DNA from 4 places in the Streptomyces sp. CA-111067 genome. Region 4 is predicted to be linked to each of the others. Evidence: riboswitches for the same ligand, from Rfam matches in the RefSeq annotation. Region 4 holds a riboswitch; each other region holds the start of a gene.
What was found. Region 4 has a riboswitch for cobalamin ahead of ACQPW6_RS01515 (CbtB domain-containing protein). Riboswitches for the same ligand answer to the same signal wherever they lie in the genome.
Positions count from the first base shown of each region.

Region 1: another riboswitch for cobalamin. It lies ahead of ACQPW6_RS07095 (cobalamin biosynthesis protein); the one in region 4 lies ahead of ACQPW6_RS01515 (CbtB domain-containing protein).
Region 2: another riboswitch for cobalamin. It lies ahead of ACQPW6_RS27465 (ribonucleoside-diphosphate reductase subunit alpha); the one in region 4 lies ahead of ACQPW6_RS01515 (CbtB domain-containing protein).
Region 3: another riboswitch for cobalamin. It lies ahead of metE (5-methyltetrahydropteroyltriglutamate--homocysteine S-methyltransferase); the one in region 4 lies ahead of ACQPW6_RS01515 (CbtB domain-containing protein).

Region 1 is NZ_CP192103.1:1,613,456-1,615,647, forward strand. It holds gene ACQPW6_RS07085 (anion permease) at 1-596, shown strand, start outside; gene ACQPW6_RS07090 (hypothetical protein) at 661-873, shown strand; cobalamin riboswitch at 991-1,122, shown strand; gene ACQPW6_RS07095 (cobalamin biosynthesis protein) at 1,350-2,192, shown strand, end outside.
Region 2 is NZ_CP192103.1:6,199,151-6,201,342, forward strand. It holds gene ACQPW6_RS27465 (ribonucleoside-diphosphate reductase subunit alpha) at 1-1,272, opposite strand, end outside; cobalamin riboswitch at 1,483-1,625, opposite strand; gene ACQPW6_RS27470 (hypothetical protein) at 1,684-1,860, opposite strand; gene ACQPW6_RS27475 (helix-turn-helix domain-containing protein) at 1,949-2,192, shown strand, end outside.
Region 3 is NZ_CP192103.1:8,642,407-8,644,598, forward strand. It holds gene ACQPW6_RS38080 (SRPBCC family protein) at 1-331, opposite strand, end outside; gene ACQPW6_RS38085 (ArsR/SmtB family transcription factor) at 328-711, opposite strand; cobalamin riboswitch at 832-1,051, shown strand; gene metE (5-methyltetrahydropteroyltriglutamate--homocysteine S-methyltransferase) at 1,226-2,192, shown strand, end outside.
Region 4 is NZ_CP192103.1:359,418-361,609, reverse strand. It holds gene ACQPW6_RS01520 (HoxN/HupN/NixA family nickel/cobalt transporter) at 1-870, opposite strand, end outside; cobalamin riboswitch at 1,131-1,281, shown strand; gene ACQPW6_RS01515 (CbtB domain-containing protein) at 1,319-1,534, shown strand; gene ACQPW6_RS01510 (CbtA family protein) at 1,568-2,192, shown strand, end outside.

The DNA of each region.
Region 1 (2,192 bases), 1.3 Mb from region 4:
CGATCGCGCTCGGTACGTACATCGGCGGCTGGCGGATCATCCGGACCGTCGGCCGGGGCATCACCGACATCCAGCCGCAGCAGGGCTTCGCCGCCCAGACCGGGGCCGCCGCCACCATCCTGGCCTCCTCGCACCTCGGCTTCGCGCTGTCCACCACCCAGGTCTGCACCGGTTCCGTGATGGGCGCGGGTCTCGGCCGCAGCGGCGCGGTGGTGCGGTGGAGCACCGCGGGCCGGATGGTCGCCGCCTGGGGGCTGACGCTGCCGGCCGCCGGCCTGGTGGCCGCGGCGGCGGCGCTGCTGGCCGACCGGGGTACGTGGGGCGTGGCCGGGGTCGCGCTGGTCGGCCTGGCGGTCTGCGTCCTGGTCCGGAACGCGTCCCGGCGCAAGCCGGTCACCCATGCGAACGTCAACGACGCGCTTCCGGGGATCGAGGCCGTTGTCGAATCCGGCTCCGCGGCCGGCTCGGGCACCGTCCCCGGCGCCGTTCTCCCCGGTACCGTCGTCGAGCCGCAGGGCGTGGTGACCGCGGCCATCGCCGCGGTGGCGCCGCCGCCCGCCGGGTCCGCTGCCGCCTCCGCGCCGACCACGGCATGACCCGGCCACCGGGCCCGGCCCCGTATCGCCTCCCGCCTGCTGAGCGTCTCGTGAAGGACACCGCATGAACATCGACTGGCACGCGCTCGGCACCGTCCTGGCCGTCACCCTGCTGTCCACCGTCGGCCTGGTCGGGGTCTTCACCCTGGGCATCGTCGGCCTGTCCCGGCGGGACGGCGGCGGCGCGGCGGCGGTCGGCAGGACCGGCGCGGCGTATGTGTGCTTCGCCGCCTGCGCGGCGGCCGTCGCGTACGGCATCTATCTGATCGTCGGCTGACCGCCGCCCGGCGTCCGCGCGGGGTGTGGACCGCACCACACTCCGTCCGCGCAGGTCAAGCGTGGTTGACGGGCTATCGCGGGCGTGGTGGACTGCGGTAGCCATGCGGCGGCAGGAGAGGAAGTTCGGTGTGAATCCGGCGCGGTCCCGCCACTGTCACCGGGGAGTGCACTCCCAACCCGTACGTCACGGCCGGTAGTTCGCCGGCTGGAAGACCGGGAGTGCGTTGATCCGGGAGCCAGGAGACTCTCACCGCCGGACACGTCGAACCAGGGCGCGGACCCTGAGTGAGGACTTCGCCATGCCCGGCACGCGAGCACGCCTGTACGACCCTGCGGATACGACGGATGCGGAATCGGTGCGCGACCGGGGGCCGCGGCCCAGCGGCGGCGCCCGGAACACCCGGAGGGCCGGGGCGAGTCGGCCCGGCTGTCCCGGCGGCAGAATCCTGCGGAGCGTGACGGCGGTCTGAGCCGATGCGTGCCGATCGCGTTTTCGCGTACGGCGCCACGCTCGGCCTTCTCGGCGATCTCCTCGCGGGCGACCCGCGCCGCGGCCATCCGGTCGCGGCCTTCGGTCGCGCGGCGGGGGCGCTCGAATGCCGGATGTGGCGGGACGACCGGGCCAGTGGCGCGGTCTACACGGCGCTGTGCGCCGGTTCTGCGGTGGGCGCCGCCCTGCTCGCCGAGCGGGGTGTGCGGGGCAGCGCCGTGCTGTCCGTCGGGCTGACGGCGACAGCGACCTGGTCGGTGCTCGGCGGCACCTCGCTGGCGCGCGAGGCGCGGCTGATCGCGGCGGCGCTCGAAGCCGGTGAACTCGGCGCGGCCCGGGCCCGGTTGCCGCATCTGTGCGGGCGCGATCCGCAGGGGCTCGACGAGGACGGGATCGTCCGGGCGGTGGTCGAGTCGGTCGCCGAGAACACCTCGGACGCGGTCGTCGGGGCCCTAGTGTGGGGCGCGTTGGGCGGGGTGCCGGGGCTCGTCGGCTTCCGTGCGGTGAACACGCTGGACGCGATGGTGGGCCACAAGTCCCCCCGCCACCGGCGGTTCGGCTGGGCGTCGGCCCGGCTCGACGACCTCGCCGGCTGGCCCGGCGCGCGGCTGACGGCCACGCTGGCCGCCCTGGCCGGCCCCTCGCCCCGCTCGGCGCTGCGCACATGGCGCGCGGACGCCGCGGCGCACCCGAGCCCCAACGCGGGCCCGGTGGAAGCGGCGTTCGCCGGCGCGCTGCGCATCAGGCTGGGCGGGCCGGTGAGTTACGCCGGCCGGCCCGATCCCCGCCCGGTCCTGGGCGCCTCCTTCCCACCCCCGACGCTCGCG
Region 2 (2,192 bases), 5.8 Mb from region 4:
GTCCGGCACGTCGGACGGCGAGAACAGCGACCACTGCGCGTCCGCGTCCACCCGCCGCATGAACTCGTCCGGCACCCAGTGCGCCAGGTTGAGGTTGTGGGTGCGGCGGGCCTCCTCGCCGGTGTTGTCCCGGAGTTCGAGGAACTCCTCGATGTCGGCGTGCCAGGTCTCCAGGTACACCGCCGCCGCGCCCTTGCGCCGGCCGCCCTGGTTCACCGCGGCCACCGACGCGTCCAGCGTCTTGAGGAACGGCACGATGCCGTTGGAGTGCCCGTTGGTGCCGCGGATCAGCGAACCGCGGGCGCGGATACGGGAGTAGGGCAGGCCGATGCCCCCGGCGTGCTTCGACAGCCGCGCCACCTGGTGGTAGCGGTCGTAGATCGAGTCGAGCTCGTCGAGCGGGGAGTCCAGCAGGTAGCAGGACGACATCTGCGGGTGCCGGGTACCGGAGTTGAACAGGGTGGGGGAGCTGGGCAGGTAGTCGAGCGCGCTCATCAGCCGGTAGAGCGACGCCACTTCGTCCAGCGCGCGGACGCCTCCCGCGCCGCCCGCTGAACCCGCGGCCTCCGCGCCCGCTGAACCCCCGACCGCCGCAGCCTCCGTAACCCTGGCCGTCCCAACCCCCGTACTCCCGGCCTCAACCGGCTCCTCCGCCGCCAGCCCGGCCGCGACCCGCAGCATGAAGTGCTGAGGCGTCTCGATCACCTGGCGGGTCAGCGGATGCCGCAGCAGGTAGCGGCTGTAGAGCGTCCGCAGGCCGAAGTACCCGAACCGGTCGTCGGCCCCGTCCGCGAGCGCCCGCTCGACGAGCGCGTCGAGCCGGTCACCGTGCCGGGCGGCGAACGCGGCCGTGCCGTCGGCGATCAGGCCCTCGCGGTGGCCGACCGCGATCGAGGCGGTGAACGACACGGAGCCCTGCCCGGCCGCCTCGTCGGCGATGGCCCGGGTGAGCAGCCGGGCGGCGAGCCGCGAATACGCCGGGTCCTCGGAGATCAGCCCGGCCGCCGCGTCGATCGCCAGCGCGCGCAGCCCTGCGGCGTCGGAGGCGGCGTTCCGGCCGCGCAGTGCCGCTGCCGCCACCCGCCCGGCGTCCGCGTCCGGCAGGTCGGCGGTGAGGCCCACGAGGGTACGCAGCAGGTCGGCGCCGAGGCCGTCGGCCTGGCTCCCGGGGCCGGCCGGATGCACCGGACCGGTCGGATGCGTGCGGCCTGCGGGCACGGCTGAACCCGCAGGCACGGCTGAACCGGCGGGCACAGCAGGACCCGTGGGCACAGCAGAACCCGCGGGAACGGCTGACGATGACAACGCGGTGGGATCTACGGGCGCGATGGTCACGGTGGTGCGATCTCCCTCTGACGCGGCGGCGGCCACGCGGCACAGGGAGCGGGGGCAGGCGGAACCACGCACCGCCGCATCGGGCCGGGCATGCCGCACCGCGTCCGCCGGCCCAATCCGCGAGGCCCGGACACAACTGCGCCCGGCGAATCGGGCGCGCCACCGGCAGGCGATCGGGCTGCGCGGGCACGCCTGAACACGCCCGCTCACCGTTGCGGGGCAGCGCCGGACTCACACCGGCTTCCCCTGCTGGACAGCGAGTTGAGCATACATGTGGTGGTGCCTGAAATCAGACACCACCACATCTTGTGTTGCTCGGCGCGTCGGGAGGACTCCCGGGAATAAATCTCACGCGGCCCGGCGGAACGCCTCGCGGGCGGCGCCGGACGCCGAGGTGGCACGGGCGGCGTCGGCCTCCCGTATCTGCCGGGTGATCCGGGCCTCGTGCCGCAGGCCGAGCACCGGGACGAGGGAGAGGACCAGGAGGAGGGTGGACAGGGCCGCGATGTCAACGAGGATCGTCATGGGTCAATCCTGCGCTTGCGGCTTACCCGCGAACAGTGGCAGCTCTGACGACCTACCGCAATATCCTGCCAACTGGCATGCTGGAACGATGCTGAGCAATGTCGCGGCCGTCCTGGTTGACGGCGTCCACCCCTTCGAACTCGGGGTCATCACCGAGGTGTTCGGCCTCGACCGGGCCGACGACGGGCTGCCCGTCTACGACTTCGCCGTGGTCTCCGCGGAGGGCTCGCGGCTGCGGACGCACGGCGGGTTCGACGTCGTCGTGAGCACCGACCTGGACCGGCTCGAGGAAGCCGACCTGATCGCCGTACCGGCCGGCGACTCCTACGTGA
Region 3 (2,192 bases), 8.3 Mb from region 4:
CCTCGCCCTCGGGGGTGAGTACGGCCTCGATGACCGTCGAGTCCGGCGCGCCCGGTTCCATCGTCAGCAGCAGCCGGCGCGGCGGATCGCAGACCTCCACCCGGCCGGGCCCCTCCCAGCTGCTGGTGAAGCTCGCCCGGAACTCGCCGCCCAGACGCAGGTCGCCCTCCACCCGCGCCACCCAGCGCGCCAGCCGTTCGGGGTCGGTCAGCGCCGACCACAGGTCGTCGGCGCCCGTCTCGTACACGTCCTCCATCCGGACGCCCCCCTTGCCGCCGGTGACCTGCAGGCTGCCGATCAGGCGCGGTCCGGTCCTCGTGTCGTCGGTCATGCGGTGTTCCCCCTGCTCTCTGTGCTGTCTCTGCTGTCTTGTGCGGCGTTGCCCCGCGCACGGCTTGCTTGTCCGCGTTTTCCACGGGCGACCTCGGTGTGCAGCGCGTCCATCCGCTGCTCCCACAGCGCCCGGTAGCGGTCGAGCCACTCGTGGACCTCGGCGAGCGGCTCGGGGCGCAGCCGGTAGACGCGGAACTGCGCCTCCTGGTGCACCTCGACCAACCCCGCCTCGCGCAGCACCCGCAGGTGCCGGGAGACCCCCGGGCGGGCGATCGGCAGCAGCGCCGCCAGCTCGGTGACGGTGGCCGGTCCGGCCCGCAGGGCCTCCAGTACGGTGCGCCGGCTCTCGTCCGACATCGCTTGCAGTACGGCATCCACCCGGTGAGCGTAACCAGTCGGGTACGTACCTGTCCAGGTACATAAGCTGGTGGATTCGTCGCGCGCGCCGGGAGTTCGCCGCCGCCGGGAGCCGGTGCCGGTTCGCGGGCGGCAAGCCCTAAGCTGGCGGGTGCAGCTGGTTCGCCCCCGTCCGCCAGGCGGGAGCGTCGCAAGAGGGAACCCGGTGGGAATCCGGGACTGCCCCGCAGCGGTGAGTGGGAACGACCGCCGTCATACGCACTGGGTCCGGAAACGGGTCTGGGAAGCGACGGCCAGTAGGTGTCCGCCTCAGGCGGACGCGCCCGCGAGTCCGAAGACCTGCCCGCTGCCCGTACACACCCCGTGTGTACGGAGATCCGGTGACCTCGTGGGCGGGTCGGCGTACGGATGGCGGGCAGCACCTCCGGGTGTGGCATCTCTTGTCGAGGTGACCCGTCCGCTCCGCTTCGTGCTCCTCGCCTCCCGCAAGCGGTCTCCGGAACCTCGGGACACACGCTCGCGAAGGAGAGCCCCCATGACAGACCAGCCCACCGCCGGCCGCGCGGCCGCAGCGCCGCGCGCCACCGTGTACGGCTACCCCAGGCAGGGACAGCACCGGGAACTGAAGAAGGCGATCGAGGGGTACTGGAAGGGCAGGGTCAGCGCCGAGGGCTTGCGGGAGGCCGCTGCCGGGTTGCGCCGTTCGAACTGGCGGCAGCTCGCGGAGGCCGGGCTCGGTGAGGTGCCGACCGGCGACTTCTCGTACTACGACCACATGCTCGACACCAGCGTGATGGTCGGCGCGATCCCGGCCCGGCACCGTGAGGCCGTGCAGAACGACCCGCTCGACGGGTACTTCGCGATGGCCCGCGGCACGCAGGATGTGGCGCCGCTGGAGATGACCAAGTGGTTCGACACCAACTACCACTATCTCGTGCCGGAGTTGGGCCCCGACACCGTCTTCGCCGCCGACTCGGCCAAGCAGGTCGCCGAGCTGGGAGAGGCCCTCGCGCTCGGCCTGGACGCCCGGCCGGTCCTCGTCGGCCCGGTCACCTACCTGCTGCTGGCCAAGCCGGCGCCGGGAGTCGACCCCGGGTTCGAGCCGCTGACGCTGCTGGACCGGCTGCTGCCGGTCTACGCCGAGGTGCTCGCCGACCTGCGGGCGGCCGGCGCCGGATGGGTGCAGCTGGACGAACCCGCGCTGGTACAGGACCGCACCCCGGCCGAGCTGAACGCCGCCGCCCGCGCCTACCGCGAACTCGGCGCCCTGGCCGACCGGCCCAGGCTGCTGGCGGCGTCCTACTTCGACCGGCTCGGCGAGGCACTGCCGGTGCTGGCCAAGGCACCCATCGACGGCCTCGGGCTGGACTTCACCGGTCCCGGCGCCGCCAACCTCGCCGACCTCGCCGCCGTCGGCGGCCTGCCCGGCAAGCGGCTCATCGCCGGGGTGGTGGACGGCCGCAACATCTGGATCAACGACTTCGAGAAGTCGCTGTCCACCC
Region 4 (2,192 bases):
TTCGACGGTGCCGATGATCAGGGCGACGGCCACCGACAGGCCGGTGATCGTCAGGTTGTAGTAGACCTTGCGGACCGGCTTGGAGAACGCCCACTCGTAGGCGAAGTTCATGAACGAGCCGTCGATGGTGTCCAGCAGGCACATACCGGCCGCGAACAGCACCGGCAGGCACAGGATCGCGTACCAGGGCAGCCCGGAGGCCGCGCCGGAGCCGGCCAGCACCAGCAGCGCGATCTCGGTGGCGGTGTCGAAGCCGAGGCCGAAGAGCAGGCCGATCGGGTACATCTGCCACGGCTTGGTCACCGACTTCATCAGCCGGCCGAGCAGCCGGTTCATGAAGCCCCGGTTGTTCAGCTGCTCCTCCAGCGCGGCCTCGTCGAACTGGCCGTGCCGCATCTGCCGGAACACCTTCCAGATCCCGGCCAGGATCAGCAGGTTGACGAAGGCGATGACGTACAGGAACGTGCCCGAGACGGTGGTGCCGATCCAGCCGGTGACGCTGTGCAGCGCCGAGTCGTCGTTCTCTACCGGGTTCGCCAGCGACTTCACGCCGAGCGACAGCAGGAACGCCAGCGCGAAGACGATGCTGGAGTGGCCGAGCGAGAACCAGAATCCGACCGACAGCGGGCGCTTGCCCTCGTGCATCAGCTTGCGGGTGGTGTTGTCGATGGCCGCGATGTGGTCGGCGTCGAAGGCGTGCCGCATGCCCAGCGTGTACGCGGTCACCCCGATCCCGATGCCGAAGGACTTCGTACCCAGGCTGTAGTGGTTCGGCGCGACGATCGCCACCAGCGTGAACCAGCCGATCACGTGCAGCGCCACGATGAAGGCGGCCATGCCGCCCAGCCGGGTCCACTCGGCACGGGACATCGAGCCGGCTATCCGGCGCCAGCGGGACCCGGTGGCGCCCTCGGCCAGGGCCTCGGTGCTGGTGGTCATACGATTCGTCCTCCGTGGTGGCGGGCGTGAGGGGCACACTCGATGCAGCAGATTACTTGTTGCAATCTACTCGCAATAAGGGGCCCCGAAACCTCCTGCCGCAGCCGGTGGTGGTACGCCGGAGCGCGCCGGTCCGCCCCGCCCGCCCGGCAGCCCGGCGATGGCTTGAACCAGCGCCGATGCGAACTTCGTCACGATTGACGGTGTGCGGTCACCGCCCTACGCTCCTCACGTAGTGATGGGACGGCGAAGCTGGTGGGAATCCAGCACGGTCGCGCCACTGTGATCCCGCCGCCGCGAGGCGGACGGGAAGTCAGACAGCCGCTCATCACGACGCCCATGCAACCAGGGACGCACGATCCCCGAAGGAGGGCTCACCTTGAGCAGCGTTTCCGCTCCCCGTCCGACGTCCACCCCCGTCGTACTGCCGGTGTCCAAGGCCGTGTTGTGGCTGGTCGGCACCGCGCTCGTCGCGCTCGCCGCCTACTACTTCGTCGGCGTGGACCAGGGCGCCGTCTCGGTGTTCGGCAAGGACATGCACATCCACGAGTTCGTCCACGACGCGCGCCACTTCCTCGGCTTCCCCTGCCACTGACGCCGCCGGCACCCGACGTTCGGACAACTCGACATGGAAAAGAAACTCATACTGCGCGGCGTCCTGGCCGGCGCGGTCGCCGGGCTGCTCGCGTTCCTCTTCGCCCGGATCTTCGCGGAACCGCAGATCAGCAAGGCGATCGACTACGAGAGCGGCCGTGACGCCGCCCAGTCCGCCCTGGACAAGGCGGCCGGCCTCGCCCCCGAGGCCGCGGGACCCGACCTGTTCAGCCGGACGATCCAGGCCGACGTCGGCATCGGCGTCGGAATGATCGTCTTCGGGATGGCGATGGGCGCGCTGTTCGCGGTGGCCTACGCCGTCTGCCTCGGCCGGGTCGGCGCCGTCCGGCCGCGCAACCTGGCCCTGCTGGTCGCCGGTGGCGGATTCCTCGGCATGTACCTGGTGCCGTTCCTGAAGTATCCGGCCAATCCGCCCGCGATCGGCCACGAGGACACCATCAGGGCCCGCAGCGGCCTCTACCTGGTCATGGTGGTGTGCTCGGTGGCGCTGCTGGCCGGCGCGGTCTGGCTCGGCAAACGGCTCCAGGACAGGTTCGGCAACTGGAACGCCGTGCTGCTGGCGGCAGGGGCGTTCGTGGTGGCGGTCGGCGTCGTCATGCTGCTGCTGCCGTCACTCGGCCATCTCGGCTACAACAAGG